Regions from separate parts of the Geodermatophilus sp. SYSU D00663 genome, predicted to be linked through region 3. Evidence: riboswitches for the same ligand, from Rfam matches in the RefSeq annotation. Region 3 holds a riboswitch; each other region holds the start of a gene.
What was found. A riboswitch is a leader RNA that binds a small molecule or an ion and turns the genes downstream of it on or off. The one in region 3 is predicted to bind cyclic di-AMP.
Positions count from the first base shown of each region.

Region 1: another riboswitch for cyclic di-AMP. It lies ahead of ACI79Z_RS15640 (C40 family peptidase); the one in region 3 lies ahead of ACI79Z_RS11455 (hypothetical protein).
Region 2: another riboswitch for cyclic di-AMP. It lies ahead of ACI79Z_RS19725 (transglycosylase family protein); the one in region 3 lies ahead of ACI79Z_RS11455 (hypothetical protein).
Region 4: another riboswitch for cyclic di-AMP. It lies ahead of ACI79Z_RS15800 (C40 family peptidase); the one in region 3 lies ahead of ACI79Z_RS11455 (hypothetical protein).

Region 1 covers NZ_JBJGZT010000019.1:72,142-75,337, forward strand. The annotation lists gene ACI79Z_RS15625 (serine hydrolase domain-containing protein) at 1-42, opposite strand, end outside; gene ACI79Z_RS15630 (DUF3817 domain-containing protein) at 58-375, opposite strand; gene ACI79Z_RS15635 (hypothetical protein) at 478-615, shown strand; gene ACI79Z_RS15640 (C40 family peptidase) at 588-1,703, opposite strand; cyclic di-AMP (ydaO/yuaA leader) riboswitch at 1,715-1,847, opposite strand; gene ACI79Z_RS15645 (hypothetical protein) at 2,042-2,266, shown strand; partial or broken gene ACI79Z_RS15650 (YhjD/YihY/BrkB family envelope integrity protein) at 2,321-3,136, shown strand; gene ACI79Z_RS15655 (transglycosylase domain-containing protein) at 3,163-3,196, opposite strand, start outside.
Region 2 covers NZ_JBJGZT010000030.1:25,717-28,912, forward strand. The annotation lists gene treZ (malto-oligosyltrehalose trehalohydrolase) at 1-552, opposite strand, end outside; gene ACI79Z_RS19725 (transglycosylase family protein) at 663-1,262, opposite strand; cyclic di-AMP (ydaO/yuaA leader) riboswitch at 1,266-1,400, opposite strand; gene treY (malto-oligosyltrehalose synthase) at 1,650-3,196, opposite strand, start outside.
Region 3 covers NZ_JBJGZT010000012.1:90,910-94,105, forward strand. The annotation lists gene ACI79Z_RS11450 (PIG-L deacetylase family protein) at 1-675, shown strand, start outside; gene ACI79Z_RS11455 (hypothetical protein) at 721-1,311, opposite strand; cyclic di-AMP (ydaO/yuaA leader) riboswitch at 1,570-1,727, opposite strand; RNA gene rnpB (RNase P RNA component class A) at 1,853-2,264, shown strand; gene ACI79Z_RS11465 (dihydrofolate reductase family protein) at 2,706-3,196, shown strand, end outside.
Region 4 covers NZ_JBJGZT010000020.1:9,694-12,889, reverse strand. The annotation lists gene ACI79Z_RS15805 (M48 family metalloprotease) at 1-366, opposite strand, end outside; gene ACI79Z_RS15800 (C40 family peptidase) at 537-1,727, opposite strand; cyclic di-AMP (ydaO/yuaA leader) riboswitch at 1,744-1,923, opposite strand; gene ACI79Z_RS15795 (hypothetical protein) at 2,080-2,367, opposite strand; gene ACI79Z_RS15790 (D-alanyl-D-alanine carboxypeptidase family protein) at 2,479-3,196, opposite strand, start outside.

The DNA.
Region 1 (3,196 bases), on a different contig from region 3:
CAGCAGGGTGCGGGCGGTCGAGGGCAGCACGGGCTCCGGCATGACCGGAACGGTAGGTCAGGCGCGGACGGGCGCCGCCAGCCGCCCGGTGCGCCCGGCCCAGCGCTCGAACACCACGGTGACCAGCGGCGGGATCGAGGCGGCCAGCGCGAGCAGCGTCGTCCACCGGGACCAGCCGAGCACCCGCGCGGCGACCAGCGCCACGACCCCGTAGGCGATGAACACCGCGCCGTGGACCGGCCCGAACACCTGGACGCCGGCCTCCGAGGTCTCCGGCACGTACTTGACGTACATGCCGGCCAGCAGGCCGATCCAGGAGAGGGCCTCGGCGACGGCGACGACGCGGAAGGCCAGGGCGACGGTGCGGGGGTTCATCGGTGCGCGGTCCTCGGGTCGGGGGCGGTTCCGGAGGGTCAACGCGGCAGCGGGCGCCGGCGTCCCGGTCGCGGGGTGTGAGGTGCGTGGCAGGGTCGGGTCGTGCGGGGTCCGGCGCGGCGGGGGTCCCGTCCGGTCCTGCTGCGCCGGCTGGCCGACCTGCGGCCGGACCCGGTGGCCGCGGCGCTGCCCCGGCTGGAGCGCGACCCGCGTCAGCCGATGCGGCGGGCGCCGGCGTAGCCGCCCATCGCGTCGATGCTGGCGACCTTGACGACGTCGCCCGACGTCGGCGCGTGCACCATCTGGCCGTTGCCGATGTAGATGCCGACGTGGCTCACCGGGCTGTAGAAGAAGACCAGGTCACCGGGCTGCAGGTTCGCGCGGGAGACCGCGGTGCCCATCGTCGACTGCATCCTGCTGGAGTGCGGGAGGCTGATCCCCGCGGCGCGGAAGGCGTACTGGGTGAGGCCGGAGCAGTCGAACGAGCTCGGGCCGGCGGCCGCCCACACGTAGGGCTTGCCGCGCTGGGCCATGGCGGTGGCGACGACGGTCCCGGCGACGCCGCTGGGCGGCGCGGCCGCCGCGGCCGGCTCCTCGGCGGAGGAGGACGCGGAGGACGACGCGGTGTCCTCGCGCTCCTCGTCGCGGCTGGCGCGGGAGTCCTCGGCGGCGTGCGCCGCGGCGGCGGCCTCGAGGGCGGCGCGCCGCTCCTCGGCGCTCAGCCGGGCGTAGTCGGTCTGGTAGGCGGCGATCTGCGCCTCGAGGTCGGCCTGCTGGGCGGCGACGGCGTCGTACTGGCGCTGCGCCTCGGCGGCGGCCGCGGCGGCGGCGGCCTGCGCGGCGGTGGCGGTCTCGGTGGCGGCCGCGGCCTGGCCGAGCAGCTCGCCCTGGTAACCGGCGACGCCCTGCAGCAGGGTGACGCGGTTGACGAACTCGTCGGCGTCCTCGCTGGTCATGAGCGCCTGCAGCGAGCCCATGCTGTCGCCGGTGTAGGCCGACCGGGCGATCCCGATCACCTGCTGCCGCGCGGTGTCCACGGCGGCCTGGGCGGCGGCCAGCTGCGCGGCGGCGGCGTCGGCGGCGGCCTGCTGGGCGGCGAGCGCCTCGCGGGCCTCGTTGAACTGCTCGGTGACGGCCTCGAGCTCGTGGCCCCGGGCGGCGACCAGCTGCGCGGCCTCGGCGGCCGACGTCGGCTCCTCCGCCCGGGCCGGCGCCGGGACGGCCCCCAGCCCGAGACCGATGCCGAGGGCGCCGACGAGCGCGAGGGCGGCGCGGCGGCCGCGGCCGGTCGCGGGCGTGCCGGGGACGGACGTGCGCAGGGACGCCACGCGGCGGTCTCTCCTTCTCCCAGGCCGCCTACCGGGTTAGCTGACGGGTTCGGGCGTGGAGTCGCCCGGCGCGTGCGGACACGCGCTACACCCCAGGACTGCGATGGGTCCCCGGCCCGGTCTCCGCTGCGGGAGGACCGGCTCGACGGCGTCCACGGGGTGTCACCCGGACTGGTGACGGAGCGCCCCGTTGGACACACTCAGCGTAAGGTCCGTGACCGGCGTGTGACAATCACCCCGGTGTAATTACATCAGTCACGAACGGTGACCGGGCGACTCCGGGAGGTTCCCGACCCCCGCCGGTTTGCGCGGCCGTGGGGACGTGTACCGATTGCTGCATGTCCTCTTCCACGCGGATGCGCCTGGCCCGGCCGCTCGTCGTGCTCGCCCTGCTCGGCTCCCTGGTCGCCTGTGGCGACAACACCGACTTCTCCCGCGGCCCGACCAACTGCGACTCCGCCGGCGGCAACGCCAGCAACGAGAACGACGCCAGTTGCCAGGAGACCGGCCAGAACCCGGGCAACGACGCCCCCACCACCGACGACGCGAGCACCGACGACTGAGCGCCGTCCGGTCCCCGGCGGGCGCCGGGCCGCCGGGACTGGTGGCATGGGCGGGTGAGCCCGGCACGCAGGTGGACGGCGGCCCGGTTGCGGGTCGAGACGCGCGCGCTGCTGGCCGGTGCCCGGCGCCTGCTGCGCGGCCGTGACCTCGCGCTGATCGGCGCGGGCCTGACCTTCTACGCCGGCATCGCGGTGGTGCCGCTGGTGCTGGTCTCCGTCCGGCTGACCGCGCTGGCCACCTCGGCCGGGGAGGTCCGCGCGCGCAGCGAGCGGCTGGCCGAGCTGCTGCCGGAGTCACTGGGCGCGCCGGACGCGGTGGCCCGGCTGGTCGACGCCGGCGTCCGGCTGGACCTGCTGGGGTTCGCGCTGGCGCTGCTGCCGCTGTCGCTGTACGGCGAGGGGCTGCGGCGGGCGCTGATGCGGTTCAGCCAGCGGCGGGAGAACCTCACCGGCTGGCGGGGCCGGCTGCTCACGCTGCCCCTGGTCGTGGTGACGCCCCTGCTGCTGTACCCGCTGCTGCTGGCCGCCACGGCCATGGCCGACCTGGCCCGCGAGGACGGCGCCGGGCCCCTGATCGGGCGGTTCGCCGTCGGCTACTACTCGGTGCTGTTCGTGCTGACCGTGCCCATCCTCTGGGGCTACGGCGTGGTGGCCGGCGGCCGGCGCCGGTGGGGCGCGCTGGTCAGCGGCGCGCTGTTCACCGCGGCCTGCCTGTCCGGCTTCCTGCAGGGCTTCGTGCTGTTCCTGTCGCTGCCCCTGGACCTCGGCGCGCCCTTCGGCGGCCTGGTGGTCGTCGGTGCGGTGGTCGCCATCGGCCTGTGGCTGTTCCTGCTGCACCTGGTCCTGCTGGCCGGGTGGCTGCTCACCCAGTCCCTCGACGCGCGGCTGGGGCGGCGTCAGGCCGTCGGCCGCCAGGGGGAGCCGGGCGGC
Region 2 (3,196 bases), on a different contig from region 3:
GACGTCCTGGATGACGCCGATCCCGCGCTGGTGGCAGGCGTCGACGAACCGCTGGTAGGCCGCGGGGCCGCCGTAGCTCTCCTGCACCGTGTACCAGAGGACGCCGTCGTAGCCCCAGTTGTGCGTGCCGTCGAAGCCGTTGACCGGCAGCAGCTCGACGAAGTCGACGCCGAGGTCGGCGAGGTGGCCCAGCCGGTCGATGGCCGAGTCGAGGGTGCCCTCGGGCGTGAACGTGCCGACGTGCAGCTCGTAGACGACGCCGCCGGCGAGCGGGCGCCCGGTCCAGGCGGTGTCGCCCCAGGCGTACGCCGACGGGTCGAACCGGCGGGACAGGCCGTGCACGCCGTCGGGCTGGCGACGCGAGCGCGGGTCGGGGCGCGGCGTGTCGTCGTCGCCGAGCAGGTAGCCGTAGTCGGACTCCGGGCCGGCCTCGACCTCGGCCCGCCACCAGCCGTCGTCGTCGCGGCGCATGTCGTGCACCGTGCCGTCGACCTGCAGGCGCACACGCTCGGGCACGGGCGCCCAGACGGCGAACTCGACGGGTGCGGACATGCGGGGGCCTCCCAGCGGTAGTGCGGCTGACCGGTCCCTCTTGCCCGCTGCGGGCGCGGTCAACCGCGAGCGGCAGCCGGGGGAGCGGGTCCCCCGGCTGCCGCCTCGGGTCACGGCAGCTGCAGGACCTGCCCGACGTGGATGACGTCCGGGTTGCTGACGGTGCCGCTGTTGGCCGACCAGAGGGCCTTCCAGCCGCCCTCGACGCCCTGGTCCCGGGCGATCGTGCCCAGCGTGTCGCCGGACCGCACGGTGTACGAGCCGCCGGACGCCCCGGCGGCGGACTCCCCGGCCCGGGCGGCCGTGTCCGGCTCGGCCGGCGCGGGTGCGGCGGCGGGCGCGGCGGCCGGCGAGCCGGCCTCCGGGGCGCCCGGGTCCAGGCCCTTGCCGCAGGTGGGCCAGGCGCCCGGGCCCTGGACGTCGAGCGTGCGCTCGGCGACGGCGATCTGCTGCGCCTTGGTGGCCAGGTCGGCGCGCGCGGCGTACTCGGTGCCGCCGAAGGCCGCCCAGGTGGACTGGCTGAACTGCAGGCCGCCGTAGTAGCCGTTGCCGGTGTTGATGCTCCAGTTGCCGCTGGACTCGCACTGGGCGACGGCGTCCCAGTCGTTGGGAGCGGCGGCCGAGGCCGGGCCGGCGGTGACGCCGATCGCGGCCGCGGCCACGCCGGTCGTCACGAGGGCACGGCGGAGCAGGGACGTGGACGTGCGCATGGGGGATCTCCGATCCGCCGCCTGCGAGGTGAGCTGTCGGGTTCGGAGCGATCGGTGCCCCGGCCGCACGGCGTGCGGCTTCACCCCGAGGCGCTGCGTCCGGTCCCCCCGTGACCGCGGTGCAGGCGCCGAAGTGGGTCCCCCACCCCCGTCCTGGCTGTGCTCGAGGAACGGAGCCCGGCGGACGGGGTTCGGCGGACCGGCTCCGGCACGCGGCAGTCGGTTGGCCCGCGTGCGGTCGCAAAGGTAACGGGAGCATCACGAGACGGCACACCGGCACCACCCGTCACGGCGTGTCGCCCGGCCCGTGCCGGGCGGCGCGCACGAGATCGCCGGCAGGGGCCGCAGGTCACGGCGGCGCCGGCAGGCGCCGCCGTGACCTCCGTCTCAGTCCCGGACGAGCAGGGCCACCGGCAGCCGGGCCAGCAGCTCGCCGACGGGCGCTCCGCCGGCGTCGGAGACGACCCGCGTGCCGGTGAGCACGTCGCGCCACGCACCGGTCGGCAGCGTCAGCGCGGTGTCGCCCCAGCCGGTGGCGGCCAGCGCCACCGGCAGCCGGGTCGCCACGGTCACCGCGCCGCCCTGCTCCCCGGACCCACGGTCGAAGGCGACGACGTGCTGCGCGGCGGACCCGGTGGCCGCCACGGGGGTGTAGCCGGTGAACAGCTCCGGGGAGTCCCGCCGCAGCCGCAGCGCCCGCGACACGACGAGCAGCTTGGCCGCGCCGGTGTCGTCGACCTCCGGCACCTCCCCGCCGTCGAGCCGGGCCAGCAGCGCGCGCCGCTCGTCGTAGTCGACCGGGCGGCGGTTGTCGGGGTCGACGAGCGAGTGGTCCCACAGCTCGGTGCCCTGGTAGACGTCCGGGACGCCGGGCATCGTCAGCTGCAGCAGCTTCTGCGCCAGCCCGTTGGACCGGCCCGCCGGGCCGATCCGCGCGACGAAGGCCTCGATCTCGCGGTTCGTGGCCTCGTCGTCGTAGGCGGCGTCGACCATCGCGTGCAGCTGCGCCTCGAACGCCTCGTCGACGTCGGTCCACGTCGTCGACTGCCCGGCCTCCCGGGCCGCCTTCTCCGCGTAGGCGTGCGCCCGCTCGCGGGACAGCGGCCACGCGCCGACCAGGTTCTGCCACACCAGGTGCGCCAGCGGCCGGTCGGGCAGCGGGTGGCGGGACAGCCAGCCGCGGACCAGGTCCGCCCACTCCGTCGGCACCTCGGCGAGGACGGCCAGGCGCGCCCGGGTGTCCTCGCTGCGCTTGGTGTCGTGCGTGGTGAGCGTCGTCATCGACTCCGGCTTGCGCTCCAGCCGCCGCGCCTGCGCCTCGTGGAACTCCTCCGGGGTGCTGCCGAAGCGCGCCGGGTCGCCGCCGACCTCGTTGAGCACCACGAACCGCGCCCACCGGTAGTAGGCGCTGTCCTCGACGCCCTTGGCCATCACCGGGCCGCTGGTCTGCTCGAACCGGGTGGCCGCCTCGGTGCCGGCCTGCGCCAGGACCGGGTGCAGCGCGTCGACCGCGGCGACCAGGTCGGGACGGCGGTCGCGGACGTCGCCCACGGCGGCGTCGAGGTGCTCGCGGCCGTCGGGCAGGTAGGTGCGGTAGACGGAGAAGGAGGCCAGCAGCTCGGCCAGCGCCTCCTTCTCCGTCTCCACGTCGACGCCCGGCAGCTCGCCGATGACGCGCACCAGCCGGGCGACCTCGGAGCCGAGGATCCCGTCGGTCACCTCGCGCTTGCAGTCGTGCACCAGCTGCCCGTAGTCGACCGCCCGGCCGGACAGCTCGGTGTCCAGCGCGGTCAGCGCCGCCTCGCCGGCCGGGTCGACCAGGACGTCGTCGACCTCGGCCAGCGCGTCGTAGCCGGTGGTGCCGGCCGCCCGCCAGCTCTCCGGCAGGTCCTCACCGGGCTCGAGGATCTTCTCGACCACCGTCCACCGGCCGC
Region 3 (3,196 bases):
GCCGCCCACCCCGACGACGTGGAGTACGGCTGCGCGGCCGCCGTCGCGGCGTGGACGGCGGCCGGGCGCGACGTCCGGTACGTGATGGCCACCAGCGGCGAGGCCGGCATCGCCGGGCTGCCGCCGGAGGCCGCCGGGCCGCTGCGCGAGCGCGAGCAGCGGGCCGCGGCCGCGGTGGTCGGCGTGTCGGTGGTCGAGTTCCTCGGCCACCCCGACGGGCGGCTGACCGAGGGGCTGGACCTGCGGCGGGCGGTCGCGGCGGCGATCCGGCGGCACCGCCCCGACCTCGTGGTCACGCTGCACTTCGGCGACACGTGGACGCCGCCGGGCGCCCCGCTCGGCTACTGGAACAGCGCCGACCACCGGGTGCTGGGCCGGGCGGTGGTCGACGCCGTCGGCGACGCGGCCAACGAGTGGATCTTCGCCGAGCTCGCCGACCCGGAGCCCTGGCGCGGGGTGCGCTGGACCGCCGTCTCCACGCCGGTGGGGGTCACGCACACCGTCGACGTGACCGACGTCGTCGACCGGGCGGTGGCCTCGCTGGCCGAGCACCGCCGCTACCTGCAGGCGCTGTCGGCCGACCCGGTCGAGGAGCAGGCACGGCGACAGGTCGACACGGCGACCCCGGTCGTCGACGGCCGGCGGGTGGCCGGCTTCGCGCTGTACGCCGGCTGAGGCGGACGCGGCCCCGGGGTGCGCCCGGGGCCGCGTCCGGGCCGGTCAGGGGTTGAAGCTCACGTGGACGTGGTCCATGTGGTTGGCGGTGGGGGACCCGCGGTCCTCCATCGCCCGCCAGCCGGAGCTCCCGATCACGAAGATCCGCTGCTTCCAGATGACGTAGTCGACGCCCATGCGCGCGGCGTTGTCGAGGACGTACTGGGCGACGGCGTTCCCCTTGGCGGAGTCGGCGTAGACCATGAAGTCCGCGGCGAGCTGCTGGGTGGGGGAGTGCCCGGGGCGGGTGAGCACGGTGGACACCCCGCACTGCTGCACGACCTCGGCGACGACGGGGCGGACGTGCGCCGCCCAGGCGCTGTAGGAGGTCGAGGAGGCGGTCGGCGCGCCGGTGAGGTTCGTGGACACCGCCGCGGGGGCGGCGGGGGCGGCTGCCGGTGCGGCCGCGGGGGCGGCGGGGGCCGCGGGCGCGGGCGCCGCGGCTCCTCCCCGGTCCTGGGACCAGCCGTTCGACCCGTCCCGGCGGGGGCCGTCCCAGTCGGCCTGGGCCACCGACTGGCCGCTGAGGCCGAAGGCGACGGCGAGGGCGCCGGCCGTGAGGGTCCGGCGGATCGTGCGCTTGCTGTTCGAGGGCATGACGAGGAGAGCTCCTGACGTCGGTTCCGCGTGGCGCCGTCCGTGGCTCGGCGGTCACCCGTCGCGTGGGGGGACCTGCGGGACGGGCCGGGACGCGGCCGGGCGGCGGGCGGCTGCTGGAGGGCAGGCCGACGCGAGGCCGGTCGTTTCCGGTCCGTGGAGGCGCGGCGACCGGCGGAGGTGGGCGGGTCGCGGCGCTCGTCGCAGAGTGCGGGGCACGCCGGGGCAGGCGCCGTCGGCGCACCCCGTGGTGGTTCTCCGTTCTCCCGTGGCCGCCTACCGGGTCAGCTGACGGGTTCGGGCGGGGAACTGCGCCCTACCCCCTCCCGGGTCCGGGAGGTGGGACTCACCCCGGTGGTGCGGTGGGTCCCCGGCTCACGGCCACCGCGGTGGCCGCGACTCGGCGGCACCCGGCTCGGTTCCCCCGGTGGAGGACGTGACGACCGGCCGGACGGAGCCACCGTAGGAGCGTCCGCGGGAGCCCGCAGCGCGGACTGAGCAGTTCCGCTGAGGGGGTCCGTAGACTGGTCGGCACGACGGACGAGTCGGCCGGGCGGTCGCGTCGGCGGGGGAGACCCCGTCGCCGAGGAACGTCCGGGCTCCACAGGGCAGGGTGGTCGCTAACGGCGACCCGGGGTGACCCGCGGGACAGTGCCACAGAGAACAGACCGCCAGCAGTCCGCTGCTGGTGAGGGTGAAACGGTGGTGTAAGAGACCACCAGCGCACCGGGTGACCGGTGCGGCTCGGTAAACCCCACCCGGAGCAAGGTCGAGAAGGGGCGGTGGCCGGGCGACCGGACACCGTCCTGCGCAGGCGTTCGAGGGCTGCCCGCCCGAGCCTGCGGGTGGACCGCTCGAGCCCGCCGGCAACGGCGGGCCTAGATGGATGACCGCCCATCGGGAGGCCGCGAGGCGCCCGAGGACAGAACCCGGCGTACAGGCCGACTCGTCCGTCGCCCGCCGTGACCTGCGGGTCTGCGGTCAGGGCGCGGCGCCGGTCCGCGCGGGGTCCGCCGCTCGGCCGGGAACGGGGTCGGCGGCGGCCCTCGGCCGGTCGCCGGAGCCGGGCCAGAGGTGGCTGACGTCGGTCGGTCACGGCGATCGTCGGCCGAGGTCGGCTCGCCCTCTTCCCGGCTGCGGCTGCTGACGACGATCGGCTCCGGGATGATCCGGCTCGCGTCACGCGGCCCCTGCGACCCGGCGGCGTGGACGTCGAGCGGCCGGACGACGAGGCGGCGACCCGTCCCACGGGGCGCTGTGCCGGTCGTCGTCCCTCCTCGTACGCGGCATCCGCTCGGCGCGGTGGTCGACCGGCCCTGGGTGTGGTCCGACCGGTCAGTTCTCCGTGCCGTGTCGGTCCGTACGCCGAACACCGACCCACGGGAGGCCACGCGATGCGGAGACTGACCTTCGCCATGAACCTGAGCCTGGACGGCTACGTCGCCGCGCCCGGCGACGACCTCGGCTGGAGCGTGCCGAGCGACGAGCTGTTCCAGTGGTGGTCCGACCGGGTGGAGGCCACGGGCCTGGCGCTGTACGGGCGCAGACTGTGGGAGACGATGAGCTCCCACTGGCCGACCGCCGACCGGCAGCCCGGCGCCACACCGGCGCAGATCGAGTACGCCCGCCGTTGGCGGGACATGCCGAAGGTGGTGTTCTCCTCGACGGCCAGCGCGGTCGACGGGAACGCCCGCCTGGTCACCGGCGACGCCGTCACCGAGATCACCCGGCTCAAGGCCGGGGACGGCGGTCCCATGGACGTCGGTGGCGCCACCCTCGCCGCGGCGGCCATGCGGGCCGGGCTGATCGACGAGTACGCGCTCGTCACCCACCCGGTCCTGGTGGGCGGCGGCACGCCGTTCTTCCCGGCCCTGGACGACCGGGT
Region 4 (3,196 bases), on a different contig from region 3:
CGGCCAGCGGCGGCCTCCCGCCCGGCCGACCGCGGTGACCAGGCGGCTGCCCAGGCGGGTGAGGCCGAGCAGCGCCGAGACCGCGAGCCCGAGCACCAGGTTGGTCAGCGACGCGGGACGGATGTCGGCGGCGAGGGCCTCGGCGCGGCGGACGACCTCGGCGGGCAGCCCGGCGTCGTCGGTGACCGGGGAGGCGCCGCCGGGCGGGGTGGGCAGCGGCGTCCAGGGCGTCCGGAGCGCGATGACGAGGACGAGCGCCGCGCCGAGCACGAGCGCGACCAGCAGCGCGGCCCGGCGGGAGCCGGTGCGGTCTGGCCGGGTGGCCTCGGGGCCGGGGCGGGTGCTCGTCCCGCCCGCCCTGCCCACCCGGCCGATCCTAGGCGCGCGCCGGTGCCGCACCGTGCGCTCCCCCGGCGGACGCCGAGGGCCGGCGACCCGTCCGGGTCACCGGCCCTCGGCCTCGCGACGTGCTGGAACGGCCTCCCTGCAGGGGCCCGCCGGGAGCTCGCGAGCGGTGGGGGCGGGGAGGTCCTCCGTCAGGCGATGCGGCGCATGGCGGTGATGCCGCCCATCGAGTCGACCGACACGACCTTCACCGGCTGCCCCGACGTGGAGGCGTGCACCATCTGGCCGTTGCCGATGTACATCGAGACGTGGCTGACCGGGCTGTAGTAGAAGATCAGGTCACCCGGCTGCAGGTCCGCCCGCGAGACGGCGGTGCCCATGCGCGACTGCATGCTGCTGGAGTGCGGGAGGCTGATGCCGGCCGCGGCGTAGGCGTACTGGGTCAGGCCCGAGCAGTCGAAGGCGTTCGGCCCGCCGGCGCCCCACACGTAGGGGTCGCCCACCTGGGCCAGCGCCGTCTGCACCGCGGTCTGCGCGGCACCGCTGCCGCCGCTGCCCGCCGACGGCGCCGGGGCCGGAGCGGGGGCCGCGGCCCGCGTGCCCGCGGTGGCCGGCGCGCTCTCCCCACCCGCGCCGCCGTCGGCGCCGGGCCCGGCCTGCGCGCCGGCGGCCAGGCCGGCCTCCTGCGCGGCGAGCGCCGCCTGCCGCTGCGCCTCGGTGAGCGCGGCGAACTGCGCCTGGTATTCCGCGATGTCGCCCTGGAGCTGCGCCTCCTGGGCGCTCAGGTCGTCGAGGGTGCGCTGCGCCTCGGTCTCGGCGGCCTCGGCGTCGGCCTGCGCCTGCCGGGCGGCGGCGGCCGCCTCGTTCACCTGGTCGAGGACCGAGGTGGTGTGGTCGGCGATCTGGCCGAGGGTGGCCAGCGAGGCGACGAAGTCCTCGGCCGAGTCGCTGGTCATCAGCAGGTCGAGCCCGGCGAAGCCGTCGCCGTTGCCGGCGGTGTAGGCGCTGCGGGCCACCTCGCGGATCCGGCCGTCGAGGTCCTGCAGCCGGTCCTGCGCCTCGGCGGCGGCCCGGTCGGCCTCGTCGGCGGCGGCCTGCTGCTGGGCGAGGACCTCGCGGGCCTCGTTGACCTGCTCGGTGACGACCTCGAGCCGGTGACCGGCCTCGGCGGCGAGCTGGGCGGCCTGCTCCGGGGTGCCGGCCCGCTCGGGGTCGGCGGCCGCGGTGCCGGACAGCAGGGTGAGGGTCAGCGCGGCGGTGGTGCCGACCAGGGTGACCCGGCCGAGGCGGCGGGCCTGCGACGGGCGGTGCGGGCCGGCGATCCGGGTGGTGGGTGTGGACTTCTCGCGTGCATGCCCCAGGGCAGGGCGGGGGGTCGCCACGGGCGGCGGCTCTCCGTTTCTTCCTCAGCAACCGCCTACCGAGTTAGCTGACGGGTTCGGGCTGGGAAGACGTGCCCTATCTCCGCGCCCCGGTCGGGACCGGCGCGCGCGAGAACTCACCCCAGTGCTGCGGTGGGTCCCCGGCTCACCTCGCGCACCTCCGGGAGGGCGTCCGGTGACTCGGCGGTGTCGGCCGAGGTCACCCTGCGTCGGGTGACGACCACCCGGCCGGACGGCGCCACAGTACGGACGTGATGCAGTTGTGACAAACGGGGGGTGCGGGAACTGTGAGGACACACACGGTCAGCAGCCGCGCCACTCCGGTGCGTACCTGATCGGGTGTCCGCGCCGGTCAGCCCGTGCGCCGGCGCCCGTCCCGCGACGGCCGGTGCCGCAGGGGCGGCACCAGGCCGCCCTCGGCCAGCGCCCGCACGGCCCGCCGCTCGACGTCGTCGAGCTCCACGACCACGCCCGGGCGCGGCAGTGCGCCGTCCGCCGTCCGGGCCGCCGGGACGGGGGGCACCGGCAGCAGCACGGGGCCGGTGTCCCGCTCCGCGGGCGGGGCGCCCAGCAGGGCGGTGACGACGCAGTCGGCGCAGCCGGCGCCGCGCGCGGTGCACGAGTCGCAGTCGATGAGCATGGCCGTGTCCCTCCGGTGCCCCGGCCGCGCCGCCCGGTGCCGGGCCGCGGTCGGGACGGGTCTCCCTGTCGGTCGACCAGCACGCTAGGGACGGCCACCGACAGTCCCGGCTCAGCCGCCCGCGTACTCCCAGTGCCAGGGCTCCTCGCGGCCGTTGCCCGGGTCGGCCCAGGTCGGGTGCAGCCACCCGAACCGGCCGGCGTTGGCGACCATCCACGCGTACTGCGGCGTGCCGAAGCCGTCGATGCCGCCGCACAGGTCGACCGCCAGCCCCCAGCCGTGGTTGCTGGTGCCCGGGACCGCGGCCAGCGCCGGCTTCTCCCCGTACAGGCGGACCTGGCCGGCGTAGGTGCGGTAGGAGTCGGTGATGCAGATCGGCTGCCCGAACGCCGACGCGAACGCCGCGCTCATCGCCCGCCAGGCCGCCGCGGCGTCGCAGCGCAGCGAGTGGCCGCCCACCCCGATCGGGCACAGCGCGCTCGGCGGGATGAGGCCGTTGGGGTAGCCGCCCCAGGCCCGGGCGCCGTCGAAGCTCGGCGGGTAGACGGTGTTGCCGCACTCGACCCGCAGGGCTCCGCCGACCGGACCGGGGGCGGGCACCTCCGGCCGCGGGCCGAGGCTCGGCCGCCCGACGTGGACCACCTGGTCGGCCGGCAGCCGGCGGACGACGACGGCGCCGGCCCGCGCGTCGGCGGCGAGCACGGTCTGCGCGTCCAGCGCGATGCCGACGTGCCCCAGGCCCGCCTCAGGGGTCCCGAGGAAGACCAGGTCGCCGGGCAGGACGTCGGCCGGGTCGACGGGCGTGGTGACCGCGAACAGGCCGGCCTGG